DNA from 2 places in the Aquincola sp. J276 genome. Region 2 is predicted to be linked to the other one. Evidence: riboswitches for the same ligand, from Rfam matches in the RefSeq annotation. Region 2 holds a riboswitch; the other holds the start of a gene.
What was found. Region 2 has a riboswitch for glycine ahead of gcvT (glycine cleavage system aminomethyltransferase GcvT). Riboswitches for the same ligand answer to the same signal wherever they lie in the genome.
Positions count from the first base shown of each region.

Region 1: linked by a shared signal. The riboswitch ahead of LRS14_RS12860 (D-amino acid dehydrogenase) and the one ahead of gcvT (glycine cleavage system aminomethyltransferase GcvT) in region 2 are both predicted to bind glycine.

Region 1 is NZ_JAJONC010000001.1:2,796,563-2,803,943, reverse strand. Features, by position in the region: gene LRS14_RS12885 (phosphatase PAP2 family protein) at 1-216, shown strand, start outside; gene LRS14_RS12880 (alpha/beta hydrolase) at 191-1,030, opposite strand; gene LRS14_RS12875 (NnrU family protein) at 1,030-1,608, opposite strand; gene LRS14_RS12870 (MaoC family dehydratase) at 1,682-2,170, shown strand; gene LRS14_RS12865 (hypothetical protein) at 2,167-2,676, opposite strand; glycine riboswitch at 2,796-2,887, shown strand; glycine riboswitch at 2,888-3,001, shown strand; gene LRS14_RS12860 (D-amino acid dehydrogenase) at 3,058-4,350, shown strand; gene LRS14_RS12855 (Bcr/CflA family multidrug efflux MFS transporter) at 4,355-5,581, opposite strand; gene LRS14_RS12850 (MarR family winged helix-turn-helix transcriptional regulator) at 5,673-6,119, shown strand; gene LRS14_RS12845 (SDR family NAD(P)-dependent oxidoreductase) at 6,171-6,926, shown strand; gene serA (phosphoglycerate dehydrogenase) at 7,017-7,381, shown strand, end outside.
Region 2 is NZ_JAJONC010000002.1:56,550-63,930, reverse strand. Features, by position in the region: gene LRS14_RS18110 (DUF2868 domain-containing protein) at 1-124, shown strand, start outside; gene LRS14_RS18105 (GTPase domain-containing protein) at 121-1,563, shown strand; gene LRS14_RS18100 (hypothetical protein) at 1,500-1,634, shown strand; gene LRS14_RS18095 (nucleoside/nucleotide kinase family protein) at 1,635-2,261, opposite strand; gene LRS14_RS18090 (hypothetical protein) at 2,362-2,547, shown strand; glycine riboswitch at 2,593-2,693, shown strand; glycine riboswitch at 2,706-2,821, shown strand; gene gcvT (glycine cleavage system aminomethyltransferase GcvT) at 2,904-4,019, shown strand; gene gcvH (glycine cleavage system protein GcvH) at 4,060-4,434, shown strand; gene gcvP (aminomethyl-transferring glycine dehydrogenase) at 4,463-7,342, shown strand.

The DNA of each region.
Region 1 (7,381 bases), on a different contig from region 2:
CTGCCCCAGGCCAGCGCGCCGAAGAAGCTGGTGCTCATCGTGGGCGTGTGGCTGGCGGTGGCTGTGGCGGGCGCGCCGCCCTCGCGCACGCATGATTGGGTGACGCAGCTATCGGTGCAGCTGGCTGGCCGCAGCCAGCCCTATACCCGCGCGCAGATGCACCGCGAATGGCAGCAGCAGCAGCAGCGGCTCAACGGCCGCGTGGTGGCGCCATAGCGTCGCGCAGCGCGGCTTCGTACGCTTCGAAGCGCTGCAGGTCGCCATGGCCGGCACCGGCCACGCGGTGCAGCCGCACGCCGGGCAGCGTGCGCGCCAGCGCCTCGCTGTGGGCCAGCGGGATCAACGTGTCGCGATCCCCATGCACCAGGTCGATGGGCAGCGCCGTGCCTGCCAGCGCCCGCAATGCGGCATCGGTGCGCAGCGGGTAGCGCAGCAGTGGCGCGGGCACGAAGGGGTACTGCTCGGCCGCCATCTGCACCATGCTGCGGTAGGGCGAGACCAGCAGCAGCGCCTGCGGTCGCTGCGCCGGCGGCAGGTCGGCGGCCAGCCGGGCCGCCAGTCCGGTGCCCAGCGAGCGGCCGAGGAACACCACATGCCGGCCCGCGTACTGCGGCGCCACCCGGGCCCAGGCGGCCTGCACGTCGGCCAGCAGCTGCTGCTCGCTCTCGATGCGGCCGGTGCTCTTGCCATAGCCACGGTAGTCCAGCATGAACAGGTCCATGCCCAGCGCGCGGTAGAAGTCGAGGTTGACGAACCAGCGCTCCAGGTTGCCTGCGTTGCCATGCAGGAAGAACACCACGCCGCGTGCACCGGGGCGCCGCAGGTGCAGCGCATTCAGCCGCGCGCCGGGCACGTCGATGAACACCTCCTGCGCGTCGGCCGGCAGGTCGAAGCGGTGGTCGGCGGCCAGCGGCACCGGATGGAAGATCAGCGTCTCCTGCTTCCACCACAGCGCCCCCAGCATCAAGGCATAGGCCGCCAGGGCCACCACCAGCAGGGCGGCCAGCGCCTTCCAGGCCAGGCGCCGCATCATCCCAGCGGGGATACGCCGATGAGCCAGCTGTGCAGCCAGAAGACGAACAGCAGCCACACGCCCACGCCGGCCACCAGCGTGATGACGGTGCCGCGCAGCGTGCCGGGCGGGTACACCGTGCCCTCGCGCCGGTCACGCCGGCGCGAGACGGCATACAGCACGATGGCCCACACCAGGAAGCTGCCGAACAGCACCACGTCGGCCAGCATGCCGTTGGCCAGCAGGTGGGCGAAGGCCCAGACCTTCACGCCCAGCACCATCGGATGGTGCAGCGCGGCCTTGATGTGGTTGCGCGGGCTGTCGGAAGCGGCCAGCAACACGAAGGCGATCAGCGTGAGCAGCAGTGCCGCATGCCGCATGCCACGCGGCGGCTGCCACAGCAGCACCGGGTCCAGCCGCGCCTGGCCGTAGCCCCACACGATGAGCACCAGCCCGGCCAGCGACACCAGCGAGTACAACCCCTTCCAGCGCCGCAGCCCGTGCGCGGCGATCTGCCGCTGGCGAAAGCCTTCGGCAAAGATGCGCGTGGCATGGGGGCCGAGGAACAACAACAGTCCGGCGATCAAGGCGGTCATGGCGATGGCGCTGTGCGCGATGGCGGGAATGCCGGCATTCTCACCCTCCAGCCATCACGAACGAGGAGGTGAGATGAGCGAGGCCCAAGCCGGCGCCGTGCCGGCAGACAAGCGCTTTTACTGGGAGGACTTTCCGGTGGGCAGCGTGCGCGAGTTCGGCGCCAAGCGCGTCACGCGCGAGGAGATCATCCGCTTTGCCGGCGAATTCGATCCGCAGCCTTTCCACCTGAGCGACGAAGGCGCTGCCCGCTCGTTGTTCGGCCGCCTGTGCGCCAGCGGGTGGCACACCTGCGCGATGGTCATGCGCATGATGTGCGACGAATACGTGCTGGACAGCAGCAGCCTGGGCTCGCCGGGCATCGAGAACCTGCGCTGGCTCAAGCCGGTGTACGTGGACGATGTGCTCAGCGTGCGCCTGGAGGTGCTGGAGGCCCGGCCCATGGCCAGCAAGCCGCAGGTAGGCTTGGTGCGTTCACGCTGGCAGGCCAGCAACCAGCACGGCGAGCCGGTGCTGACCATGGAGGGCTGGGCCATGTTCGGCCGTCGCCCGGGCGCGGCCTAGAAACGCGAACGTTCGGCCAGCGCCACGCTGCCGCCGGGCAGGCCGCGCTCCAAGCGGTCTTCCAGCTCGCCCAGCGTGGCCGCGATCGCATTGGCGTTCTGCTCGAAGGCCAGGCGCTGGCGGTCTTCCAGCTGCTCCATGCGCTGCACCAGGGCGCTGCGCGTCTGCTCGTGGGATTGGGCGAGGCGCAGGGTCTCGGCGGCGATGAAGCTGCGCAGCTCGGTGAAGCGCGAGGCCTCGGCGGTGTCGGCCAGGGCACGCTGGGCCTGCAGGTCCTTGTTCAGCCGGCGCTGCTCCATCAGCAGCGTGGCCTGCAGCGAGATGGCCCAGACCACGAACACCACGCTCAGCACGGCCACCAAGCCCAGCATGATCAGGCCCAGCGGCGCTTCCACGGTGGTGAAGCCCAGGTACAGCGGCGTGGGCGTGGCAAACGCCGACCAGTTCAGCAGCGCAAAGCCGGCGGTGAGCACCAGCACGGCGAGCACGAGCAATGTGCGACTCATGGGTTTCTCCTTGTTCGATCCGGCACCGCGACGCGGCAGCCCGGGCGCCGAGTGTCGCCGCTGGCGCAACCCATGGGCTGTCGGACAACACCCCGTCACATCCTCTGCGGCTAAACTCGGCCGCAGATTCAGGAGAGCGCATGCCACCACCGGCATGCCGCCGAAGGCGCAACCTCCCATGCACGCTCAGGCACCGTACTGGATCTGTCGATTGGCCGACGCTGGAGAGTGAAGCCCGCCACGGGCTTCCACCGAAGGAGCAAGGCGCCATGCCCGTGAGGGGCCGGCGCTGAATCTCTCAGGTACCGAGGACAGCGGGAGCGGCACGAGCGCGGATGCGTTCGTCCCTTCCATGACTGTTCGTTTCCTGAGAGTACCTCCATGAAAGTCATCGTTCTCGGCGCCGGCGTGACCGGCGTGACCTCGGCGTGGTTCCTGCAGCAGGCCGGCCACGACGTCACCCTGATCGACCGCCAGCCCGGCGCCGGCCTGGAAACCAGCTTCGCCAATGGCGGGCAGATCTCGGTCTCGCATGCCGAGCCCTGGGCCAATCCCGGCGCGCCGCTGAAGGTGCTGAAGTGGCTGGCGCGCGAGGATGCGCCGCTGCTCTTCCGCCTGCGGCCCGATGCGCAGCAGTGGCTGTGGGGCCTGCAGTTCCTGCGCGAATGCACGCCGGCACGCACGCGCCACAACATCCGGCAGATCGTCAACCTGGGCCTGTACAGCCGCAGCACGCTGCAGCAGCTGCGCGCGCAGCTGGACATCCCGTACGACCACCTCACAAAGGGCATCCTGCACTTCTACACCAGCCAGCAGGAGTTCGATGCCGCGCAGGAGCCGGCCCGCGTGATGCGCGAGCATGGCTGCGAGCTGGACATGAAGACGGCCGACGAGTGCGTGCAGATCGAGCCTGCGCTGGCCCAGTGCCGCGACCGCATCGCCGGCGGCAGCATGACGCCCAGCGACGAATCGGGCGACGCCCACGCCTTCACGCAGGTGCTGGCGCGGCATGCGCAGGCGGCCGGGGTGCGCTTCTTCACCGACACCCGCATCGTTGGCATCGAGCGCGAGGGCGACCGGCTGGCCGCGGTGCAGGTGGCCGATGCCGACGGCAAGGTGCGCCGCGAGGCAGCCGACAGCTTCGTGCTGTGCATGGGCTCGTTCAGCGCGGCCTTCGCGCGGCAACTCGGCATCACGCTGCGCATCTACCCGGCCAAGGGCTACTCGGTCACGTTGCCGGTGATCGACCCGGCGAACTCGTACAACGTCTCGCTGACCGACGACGAGTACAAGCTGGTGTTCTCCCGCCTGGGCGACCGGCTGCGCATCGCCGGCACGGCCGAGCTCAACGGCTACGACACCTCGCTGAACCTGGTGCGCTGCGAAGCCATCGTGCGCCGCACCCGCGAGCTGTTCCCGCAGATGACGGACGGCCAGGGCGCCCGCTACTGGACCGGGCTGCGACCGGCCACGCCGTCCAACGTGCCCTACATCGGCCGCTCGAGGATCAGCAACCTGTTCCTCAACACCGGGCATGGCACGCTGGGCTGGACGCATTCCTGCGGCTCCGGCCGTGCCATCGCCGACATCGTGAGCGGCCGCGTGCCGGAGCTGGACTTCGCCTTCTGCGGCCTGCCGCAGGCGGCGCCGGCCGGGCGGCTGGCCGCCGCGTAAGGCTTCAGCTGGGCACGGGCCGGGCCAGCCGCCGGTAGGCCAGCAGCGCCAGGCCGCCGGCCACCGCCATGGCCAGGCCCATCGGGCAGGCGCTGCCGTCGTTCATCAGGCCGACCGCCGCGCCGCTGGCGCTGGCCAGCGTGAACTGCAGCGTGCCCATCAGCGCCGATGCGCTGCCGGCCTGGTGGCCCTGGTGGGCCAGTGCCCCGGCGGCTGCATTGGCGCCGACGAAGCCCAGCGATGCCACGAACACGAACAGCCCCAGCAACGTGCCCGGCAGCGCCAGGGCCGGCCATGCCGGCGTGAGCAGCGCCACCGCCAGCAGGCCAGCACCGGCAAACGCAGCCACGGCAAGCGCGGCTTGCAGCAGCGTGCCCGCGTCATGCTGCTTGAGCAGCCGGTGGTTGAGCTGCGCCGCGGCCACCAGGCCCAGCGCATTGGCGCCGAACACCAACCCGTAGGCCTGCGGCGAGAGCCCGTGCAGCTCGATCAGCACGAAGGGCGAGGCCGCGATGTACGCGAACATGCCGGCATTGGCCAGGCCGGTGGCCAGCGCATGGCCCAGGAAGCGGCGGTCCCGCAGCAGCCCGGCGTAGGTGCGCAGCGCCTTCAGCGGCGAGGTGTCGCGGCGCTGCGCGGCCGGCAGCGATTCGGGCAGCGCCAGCCACGAGGCCAGCAGCCCGGCCACGCCGCAGGCCGCCAGGATCCAGAACACCAGGCGCCAGCCGCCCAGGCCCAGCACCGCCGAGCCAGCCAGTGGCGCCAGCATCGGCGCCAGGCCCATCACCAGCATCAGCCGCGACAGCACGCGGGCGGAGGTTTGCGGATCGAACCGGTCGCGCACCATGGCCATGGGCACCACGATGCACACGCAGCCGCCCAGCGCCTGCAGCAAGCGCAGCGCGGTGAGCATGGCCACGCCCTCGGCCAGTGCACAGCCGATGGAGGCCAGCAGGTACAGCGCCAGCCCGGCATACAGCGGCGGCTTGCGGCCGAAGCGGTCGGCCAGCGGCCCGTGGAAGGCCTGGCCCAGCGCCATGCCCAGGAAGTAGGCGGCCAGCGTGTACTGCACCTGGCCGGCGGAGACGCCCAGCTCCGCGGCGATGGCCGGGAAGGCGGGCAGGTACATGTCGATGGACAGCGGCGCGAAAGCCGCCAGGCCGCCGAGCACTAGGATGAGCGAGAGCGGCGCGCGGGCCGCCGGCAGCGCGGCTGCGGAAGAGATGGTCATGCCGGCACTATACGGCCAGTTGGTTGATTCAATCAACCAATTCGCCGATATGATGGAGGCGTCCGTGGCGACGCAACAAGATGGAGACAAGATGCCCGCAGTACGCACCGAGGACGACCTGCTGCAGCCCGTGATCACCGTGTTCAACGGCTACCGCGGCTGGATGCAGCAGGCACTGGACGAGCAGGCGATTCCGGCCAGCCCGCTGGACATGTTGCTGCTGTCCATCGTGGCCGAAGGCGATGGCGTGTCGCAGCAGCAGCTGGTGCAGGCCACCGGGCGCGACAAGGCCCAGGTCACCCGCATGGCCGCGCGGCTGGTGCAGGCCGGCCTGCTGGCGCGCGAGCCCGACGCGCAGGACGGCCGCCGCTGGCGCCTCACCCTCACCGAGGAGGGCAAGGCCGCCCACCGGCACATGGGCCGGCAGCGCAAGCGCCTGGCCGCGCTGCTGGCGGCCGACCTCAGCGCAGAGGAACAGGCCACGCTGGCGCGGTTGCTGGGCCGCATGAGCGCGCGGCTGCCCGGCGCGGGCGGCTGAAGCGCGCGCGGGTCTTACAGTGGCGTTTTGCCCCTGTTCAGGACCTGCTGCATGACCACCACCACCGTTCTCGTCACCGGCGCCAGCGCCGGCTTCGGACTTGCCATCGCCGAACGCTTCCTGGCCGATGGCGCCCGCGTGATCGCCGCCGCGCGCCGCGCCGACCGGCTGCAGGCGCTGGCCGACAGGCACCCCGGCCGCGTGCTGCCGCTGGCGCTGGACGTCACCGACCGCCCGGCCGCCGCCGCCGCGCTGGCCGCGCTGCCGGCCGACTTCGCGCAGGTGGACGTGCTGGTGAACAACGCCGGCCTGGCCCTGGGCCTGGCCCCCGCCCACCAGGCCGACCTGGACGACTGGGAACGCATGATCGCCACCAACTGCGCCGGGCTGGTGAACGTCACCCGCGCCATCGTGCCGGGCATGGTGTCGCGTGGCCGCGGCTCCATCATCAACATCGGCTCCATCGCCGGCGAGGTGCCTTACCCCGGCGGCAACGTGTACGGCGCCACCAAGGCCTTCGTGCACCAGTTCACCCACAACCTGAACGCGGACCTGATCGGCACAGGCGTGCGGGCCACCTGCGTGGAACCGGGCCTGGTGGGCGGCACCGAGTTCTCGAACGTGCGCTTCCATGGCGACGACCAGAAGGCCGCCAGCGTGTATGCCGGCACCCAGCCGCTGACGGCCGAGGACATCGCCGACACGGTGCACTGGCTGGCCACGCGGCCGGCGCACGTGACCATCAACGCCATCTCGATGATGCCCAACTGCCAGTCGTTCGGGCCGCTGCAGATCCGCCGCAGCTGAGGCGCGCAGGGGCGTTCATGGCCCCACCGGCGTGGCGGGGAACGCCGGTTGCCACAATCCCGGCATCCGCTTCCAACACGCCACAACAAGATGACACAGCGCCTTTCCGTCGCCAAGGACAAGCTCAAGTTCGTGCTGCTCGAGGGCATCCACGCCACCGCGGTGGATGCGCTGCAGGCCGACGGCTATACCCAGATCGTCACCTCGCCCAAGGCCTTGACCGGCGACGCGCTGGTCGAAGCCATCCGCGACGCGCACTTCCTGGGCATCCGCTCGCGCACGCAGCTCACGGCCGAGGTGCTGAAGCAGGCGCCCAAGCTGGCGGCGGTGGGCTGCTTCTGCATCGGCACCAACCAGGTCGACCTGGATGCCGCCATGCACCTGGGCATCCCGGTGTTCAACGCGCCGTTCAGCAACACCCGCAGCGTGGCCGAGCTGGTGCTGGCCGAGGTCAT
Region 2 (7,381 bases):
GCAGCAGCGGCGCGAGGCCTGGCAGCGCATGCTGGCCGGCCTGGGCCGCACGCCGGTGTTCATCGACCTCGCCCATCCCGACCTGGCCGCCGCCGAGGCCGCGCTGCAGGCCGCGCCCGCATGACCGGCAGCGGCGCGCCCACCGAGGCCATCGGGCTCAGCCTCGTGTCCCACACCAACGTGGGCAAGACCACGCTGGCCCGCACGCTGCTGGGCCGCGACATCGGCGAGGTGCGCGACGAAGCCCATGTGACCGAGACCGCCGAGCGCCACACCATGCTCGCCACGCCCGAGGGCCAGCGGCTGGAGCTGTGGGACACGCCCGGCTTCGGCGACAGCGTGCGGCTGCTGCGCCGGTTGGAGCAGGCCGGCAACCCGATCGGCTGGTTCCTGGCGGAGGTGTGGGACCGCTTCCGCCACAAGCCCTTCTGGTCGGCCCAGCGCGCCATGCGCAATGTGCTGGAGCAGGCCGACGTGGTGCTGTACCTGGTGAACGCGGCCGAGTCGCCCGACGACGCGACCTACGTCGATGCCGAGCTGCGGGTGCTGCAGCTGCTGGGCAAGCCGGTGGTGGTGCTGCTGAACCAGCTGGGCCCGCCGCAGCCGCGGCCGCTGGAGGAGGCGCAGCGCCAGGCCTGGCAGCAGCGCGTGCAGCGACCGGTGCTGGCGCTGGACGCCTTCGCCCGCTGCTGGGTGCAGGAAGGGCGGCTGCTGCAGGCGGTGGCCGATGCCCTGCCTGCGGCGCGGCGCCCGGCCATGGCGGCGCTGCAGGCCGCCTGGCTGCGCCGCAGCCAGGGCGTGTGGCACGAGGCCATGGCCGAGCTCGCGCACCGCCTGGCCCGCGCCGCGCTGGACCGCGAGGCCCTGCCCGCCGGCGGCCTGGGCGCGCGGCTGAAGGAGCTGGGCGTGGCCGTGGGCCGCAGCATCGGCCTGCAGCCCGACGAGGCCGGCGGCCCGCAGGCGCGGGCGATGGAAGCCCTGGCCGCCCGCGTGGCCGAGGACACCCGCGGCTCCACCGACCGGCTGATCGCGCTGCACGGCCTGCAGGGCCGGGCGGAGGCGGATGCGGTGCTGTCCCGCGTGGCGGCGCAGTTCGCGCTGCGCGCGCCGGTGGACGAAGGCCGGGCCGCCCTGTGGGGCGGCGCGGTGACGGGCGCGCTGGCCGGCCTGAAGGCCGACCTGCTGACCGGCGGCCTGACCCTGGGCGGCGGCATGCTGGCCGGCGGGCTGCTGGGCGCGCTGGGCGCGGCCGGCCTGGCCCGCGGCTTCAACCTGATGCGCGGCGTGGAGGCGCCCAGCGTGGCCTGGTCGGACGCCGCGCTGGACGACATGGTGCACGGCGCGCTGCTGGGCTACCTGACGGTGGCGCACTTCGGCCGCGGCCGCGGCGGCTGGACGGCCACCGAGCATCCCCCTTCTGGAACGAGGCGGTGGCCGCCGCCATCGCCAGCCACCGGCCGGCGCTGCGCCGCCTGTGGGCGGCGCGGGCGGAGGCCGGCGTGGCCGTCTCCGCCGAGGCCGACCGCCACACCCTGCAGGCCGGGCTGCAGGCGTGGCTGGTGACCGTCAGCGCCGAACTGCTGCGCGGGCTGTATCCGGACGACGCCGGCGCGCTGCAGCCGCCGGCGGGCTGATCAATCCCAGCGCAGCAGCCAGTCGGCACGCGCCCGGGTGGCCTCGATGCGGCGGGCGTTCGGCTCGTCGCTGCCGTCCACCCAGGCCCGCGCCGCCTCCGGTGAGCGGCCGAATTGCACATGCCGCGCCACCAGCCGCCGCAGCCGCGTTGGCTCGTCGCCTTCCACGTACCAGGCCTGGGTGAGCAGCGGGCGCACCGCGGCCCAGGGGCCGTCGTCGAGCAGCAGGTAGTTGCCCTCGGTGATCACCAGCGGCACCTCGGGCGTCACCGCGATGGCGCCGGCCACCGGCTCCTCGATCTCGCGCCGGAACTCGGGCGCATACACGGTTTCGCCGGGCACGGCGGCATGCAGGCGGCGCAGCAGGGCGGCGTAACCGGCGGCATCAAAGGTGTCGGGCGCGCCCTTGCGCTGGTCGCGGCCCAGCCGCTGCAGCTCCGCCTGCGCCAGGTGGAAGCCGTCCATCGGCACCACCACCGCCCTGCCGCCCAGCGCGGCGGCCAGGGCCTGCGCCACCGTGGACTTGCCCGCCCCGGGCGTGCCCACCAGCCCCAGCACCGCCCGGCGACCACTGGCCAGCAGCGCTTCCGCGCGGGCCAGGGCCTCGGGCGGCAGCGCCACGGCCAGAGCGCAGCGGCTTGTTACCTGTGCTGGAAATCCTGCGGCAAGCTTTGTCATCCGAAATCCATCTTGCGTCGTTAGAGGTGCCACGCGGCGCCAACAAGCCGTGAGACAGCCCCGCATGATGATCCAGAAATCCGCTCATCCCGTGCAGCCCGCCGGCTCCCGCCGCAGCGAGCCCTTCGAGCCCCCGGCAGACAAGGGCCAGAAGTTCGAGCCCTTCCTGATTCCCGCCATGGGCCGCGACCGCCGCAGCATGGCGCGCGAACTGCGCATGGACCAGCGCCGCTGACCCAGCGCGGCAGCGGCCCGGCCCACCCGGGGGCCTGGGCTACACTGCCGCCCGCCAGGAGAGAGCCGCTGCGGCATCCCAACGCAACGGCCGCCGAAGGCGCAGGGGCACAAGCTCCGAACGCTCAGGCAAAAGGACTGGCAAGACGCCCCGTCGGGGCGTTCCTCACTGGAGAGAGGCGGGCCGCGAGCCCGCCCACCGAAGGGGCAAGCCGTGCCGCCGCACCACGCGGGGCCCGGCCAATCTCTCAGGTAAAGCGGACAGCGAGGGCATCACCCCACCCAGAACGCCCGACGGCGGTTATGGTGGGTGATCGATGGCCTCTTCGCTTCCCCTTTCACCCCGGGAGACATCCGATGTCCGCTGAACTGCTCCAGACGCCGCTGCATGCGCTGCACGTGGAACTGGGCGCCAAGATGGTGCCCTTCGCCGGCTATGCGATGCCGGTCAACTACCCCGGCGGCATCCTCGCCGAGCACCGGCAGTGCCGCGATTCGGCGGCGCTGTTCGACGTCTCCCACATGGGCCAGCTGCGGCTGCCCGATGCCGCCGCCGCGGCCGCCGCGCTCGAGACCCTGGTGCCGGCCGACATCGTCGATCTGGGCGTGGGCAGGCAGCGCTACACCCAGCTCACCAATGCCTCGGGCGGCATCCTCGACGACCTGATGGTCACCCGGCGCGAGAACGACCTGTTCCTGGTGGTCAATGCCGGCTGCAAGGCCGACGACATCCGCCACCTGCAGACCCACATCGGCCACCGTTGCCAGGTCATCCCGCTGCCCGACCGTGCCTTGCTGGCGCTGCAGGGCCCGAAGGCGGTGCAGGCGCTGGCGCGGCTGAATGCCGACGTGGCCCGCCTCACCTTCATGACCGGCGGCAGCTTCGCGCTGAACGGCGTGGAGTGCTTCATCACCCGCTCCGGCTACACCGGGGAGGACGGCTTCGAGATCTCGGTGCCCGCTGAGGAGGCCGTGGCCCTGGCCCGCCAGCTGCTGGAGCAGCCGGAAGTCAAGCCCGCCGGCCTGGGCGCGCGCGACACGCTGCGGCTGGAAGCCGGCCTGTGCCTGTACGGCCATGACATCGACACCACCACCTCGCCGGTGGAAGCCGGCCTGGCCTGGTCCATCCAGAAGGTGCGGCGCCCCGGCGGCGCGCGGGCCGGCCACTATCCCGGCGCGGCGGTGATCGAGAAGCACCTGGCCGGCGGTGCGCCCAGCAAGCGCGTGGGCCTGGTGGGGCTGGAGCGCATCCCGGTGCGCGAAGGCGCCACCCTGCACGACGCCCACGGCCACAAGCTGGGCCGCGTGACCAGCGGCACGCTGGCGCCCACGGTCAACCAGCCCATCGCGATGGCCTACCTGGCCGCCAACCATGCACAGCCCGGCAACGAGGTGCATGCCGACGTGCGCGGCAAGCGCCTGCCGATGCGGGTTAGCGCGATGCCCTTCGCGCCCCACCGCTACCAGCGCTGAACCCCTTCCATCCCACCCCACGAACCCCAGGAGCGAGCACATGACGATTCAGTTCACCAACGACCACGAGTGGATCAATGCCGGCGACACCGATGCCGCCATCGTCGGCATCACCCAGCATGCGCAGGACGCGCTGGGCGACGTGGTGTTCGTCGACCTGCCCGAAGTGGGCAAGACCTTCGAGAAGGGCGACGTGGCCGGCGTGGTGGAGTCGGTGAAGGCCGCGGCCGACCTGTTCATGCCCGTCACCGGCGAGGTGGTGGAAGTGAACGAGGCGCTGCGGGCCGACCCGTCGCTGGCCAATTCCGACCCGATGGGCGCGGGCTGGTTCTTCAAGGTGCGCGTGGCCGATGCCGGCCAGCTGGGCGGCCTGATGGACGAGCCGGCCTACCAGGCCCTGCTCAAGACCCTCTGATCCCTCTTCCCTGCCCGCGAGCCTTTCCATGCTGATGCCTGCCCTCCAGCCGCTTGGCGACCTCGAGAACGAGGCCGAGTTCACCGCCCGCCACATCGGCCCCGACGCGGCCGACGAGGCGCACATGCTGTCGGTGATCGGGGCGGCCTCGCGCCGCGCGCTGATCGACGCCATCGTGCCGCGTGCCATCGCCCGCGGCACGGCCATGACGCTGCCCGCGCCGCTGACCGAGGCGCAGGCGCTGGCCGAGCTGAAGACGGTGGCCGCGCGCAACCGGCTGCTCAAGAGCTTCATCGGGCAGGGCTACCACGGCACGCTGACGCCACCGGTCGTGCTGCGCAACATCCTCGAGAACCCGGCCTGGTACACCGCCTACACGCCCTACCAGGCCGAGATCTCGCAGGGCCGCATGGAAGCGCTGCTGAACTTCCAGACCATGGTGACCGACCTCACCGGCATGGCCATCGCCAATGCGTCGATGCTGGACGAGGCCACCGCCGCGGCCGAGGCCATGACGCTGGCGCTGCGGGTGGGCAAGAGCAAGAGCACCACCTTCTTCGTGGCCGACGACGTGCTGCCGCAGACGCTGGCCGTGGTGCGCACCCGCGCCGAGCCGCTGGGCATCACGGTGCAGGTGGGCCCGGCCGAGGAGGCCGGCAGCGTGCAGGCCTTCGCCGCGCTGCTGCAGTACCCGGGCGTCACCGGCCGCGTGCGCGACCTGCGCCCGCTGATCGACGGCGTGCATGCCCAGGGCGGGCTGGCCATCGTCGCGGCCGATCTGCTGGCGCTGGCGCTGCTGCTGCCGCCGGGTGAACAGGGCGCCGACATCGTGGTGGGCAACACCCAGCGCTTCGGCATGCCGATGGGCGCCGGCGGCCCGCATGCGGCCTACATGGCCACGCGCGACGAGTTCAAGCGCTCGCTGCCCGGCCGCCTGGTGGGCGTGAGCGTGGACGCACACGGCGCCCCGGCCTACCGGCTGGCCCTGCAGACGCGCGAGCAGCACATCCGCCGCGAGAAGGCCACCTCCAACATCTGCACCGCGCAGGTGCTGCCGGCGGTGGTCGCCAGCATGTACGCCGTGTACCACGGGCCCGAGGGCCTGAAGCGCATCGCCCGCCGCGTGGCCAGCTACACCGCGCTGCTGGCTGCGGAGCTGCAGCAGGCCGGCTTCACGCTGGCCCATGCCGAGGCCTTCGACACCCTGGAAGTGGCCACCGGCGAACGCACCGGCGCCCTGCTGGCCGCGGCCGAGGCGGCCGGCATGAACCTGCGCCGCGCCAGCGACACGTCGCTGGGCATCACGCTGGACGAGACCACCACCCGCGCCGACCTCGCCGCGCTGCTGCGCGTGTTCACCGGCCGGCCCCATGCGCAGCCCGACTTCGCGCGGCATGAGCGCGGCATCGCCCCGCTGATCGCGCCGCAGCTGCTGCGCGGCAGCGCGTACCTCACGCACCCGGTGTTCAACACCCACCACAGCGAGACCGAGATGCTGCGCTACATCCGCAGCCTGTCGGACAAGGACCTGGCGCTGGACCGCACCATGATCCCGCTGGGCTCGTGCACCATGAAGCTGAATGCCACCAGCGAGATGATCCCCATCACCTGGCCGGAATTCGCCAACGTGCACCCCTACGCACCGGCCGACCAGCAGCAGGGCTACGCGCTGCTGAACCAGCAGCTGTGCGACTGGCTGGTGCAGGCCACCGGCTATGCCGGCGTGAGCCTGCAGCCCAACGCCGGCTCGCAGGGCGAATACGCCGGCCTGCTGGCCATCCGCGGCTGGCATCTCTCACGCGGCGACGCGCAGCGCACCGTGTGCCTGATCCCCGAATCGGCCCACGGCACCAACCCCGCCAGCGCCCAGATGGTGGGCATGCAGGTGGTGGGCGTGCAATGCGACGAGATGGGCAACGTCGACCTGGCCGACCTGCAGGCCAAGTGCGAGAAGCACGCCGACCGCCTGGCCGCGGTGATGATCACCTACCCCTCCACCTACGGCGTGTTCGAGCCGCGGGTGAAGGAGCTGTGCGCGCTGGTGCACCGGCATGGTGGCCGGGTGTACGTGGACGGCGCCAACATGAATGCGCTGGTGGGCGTGGCCGCGCCGGGCGAGTTTGGCGGCGACGTGAGCCACCTCAACCTGCACAAGACCTTCTGCATCCCGCACGGCGGCGGCGGCCCGGGCGTGGGCCCGGTGTGCGTGGCGGCCGACCTGGTGCCCTTCCTGCCGGGTGCCGGCAGCGTGGGCGCGGTCTCGGCCGCGCCGCTGGGCAATGCGGCGGTGCTGCCGATCACCTGGATGTACATCCGCATGATGGGCAGCGAGGGCCTGACGGCGGCCACCGAGACCGCCATCCTCAGCGCCAACTACGTGGCCGCCCGGCTGGCCGACCACTACGACATCCACTTCAGCGGCGAGCTGGAAGGCATCAAGGGCGGCGGCGTGGCGCACGAGTGCATCCTCGACCTGCGCCCGTTGAAGGACAGCAGCGGCGTCAGCGCCGAGGACGTCGCCAAGCGGCTGATCGACTACGGCTTCCATGCGCCCACGCTCAGCTTCCCGGTGGCCGGCACGCTGATGGTGGAGCCCACCGAGAGCGAGCCGCTGAAGGAGCTCGACCGCTTCTGCGACGCGATGATCGCCATCCGCGAGGAGATCGCCAAGATCGAGCGCGGCGAATGGCCGCGCGACGACCAGCCGCTGAAGAATGCGCCGCACACCGCCGAGGCCTTGCTGGCTGCCGACTGGCCGCATGCCTACAGCCGCGAGCAGGCCGCCTACCCGGTGGCCGCGCTGCGGCGGGGCAAGTACTGGTCGCCGGTGGGCCGGGTGGACAACGTCTACGGCGACCGCAACCTGTTCTGCAGCTGCGTGCCGATGAGCGAGTACGCCGAGGGCTGAAGCGCCCCGCGGCCGGCCCCGCGCCGGCCGCCAAATGGC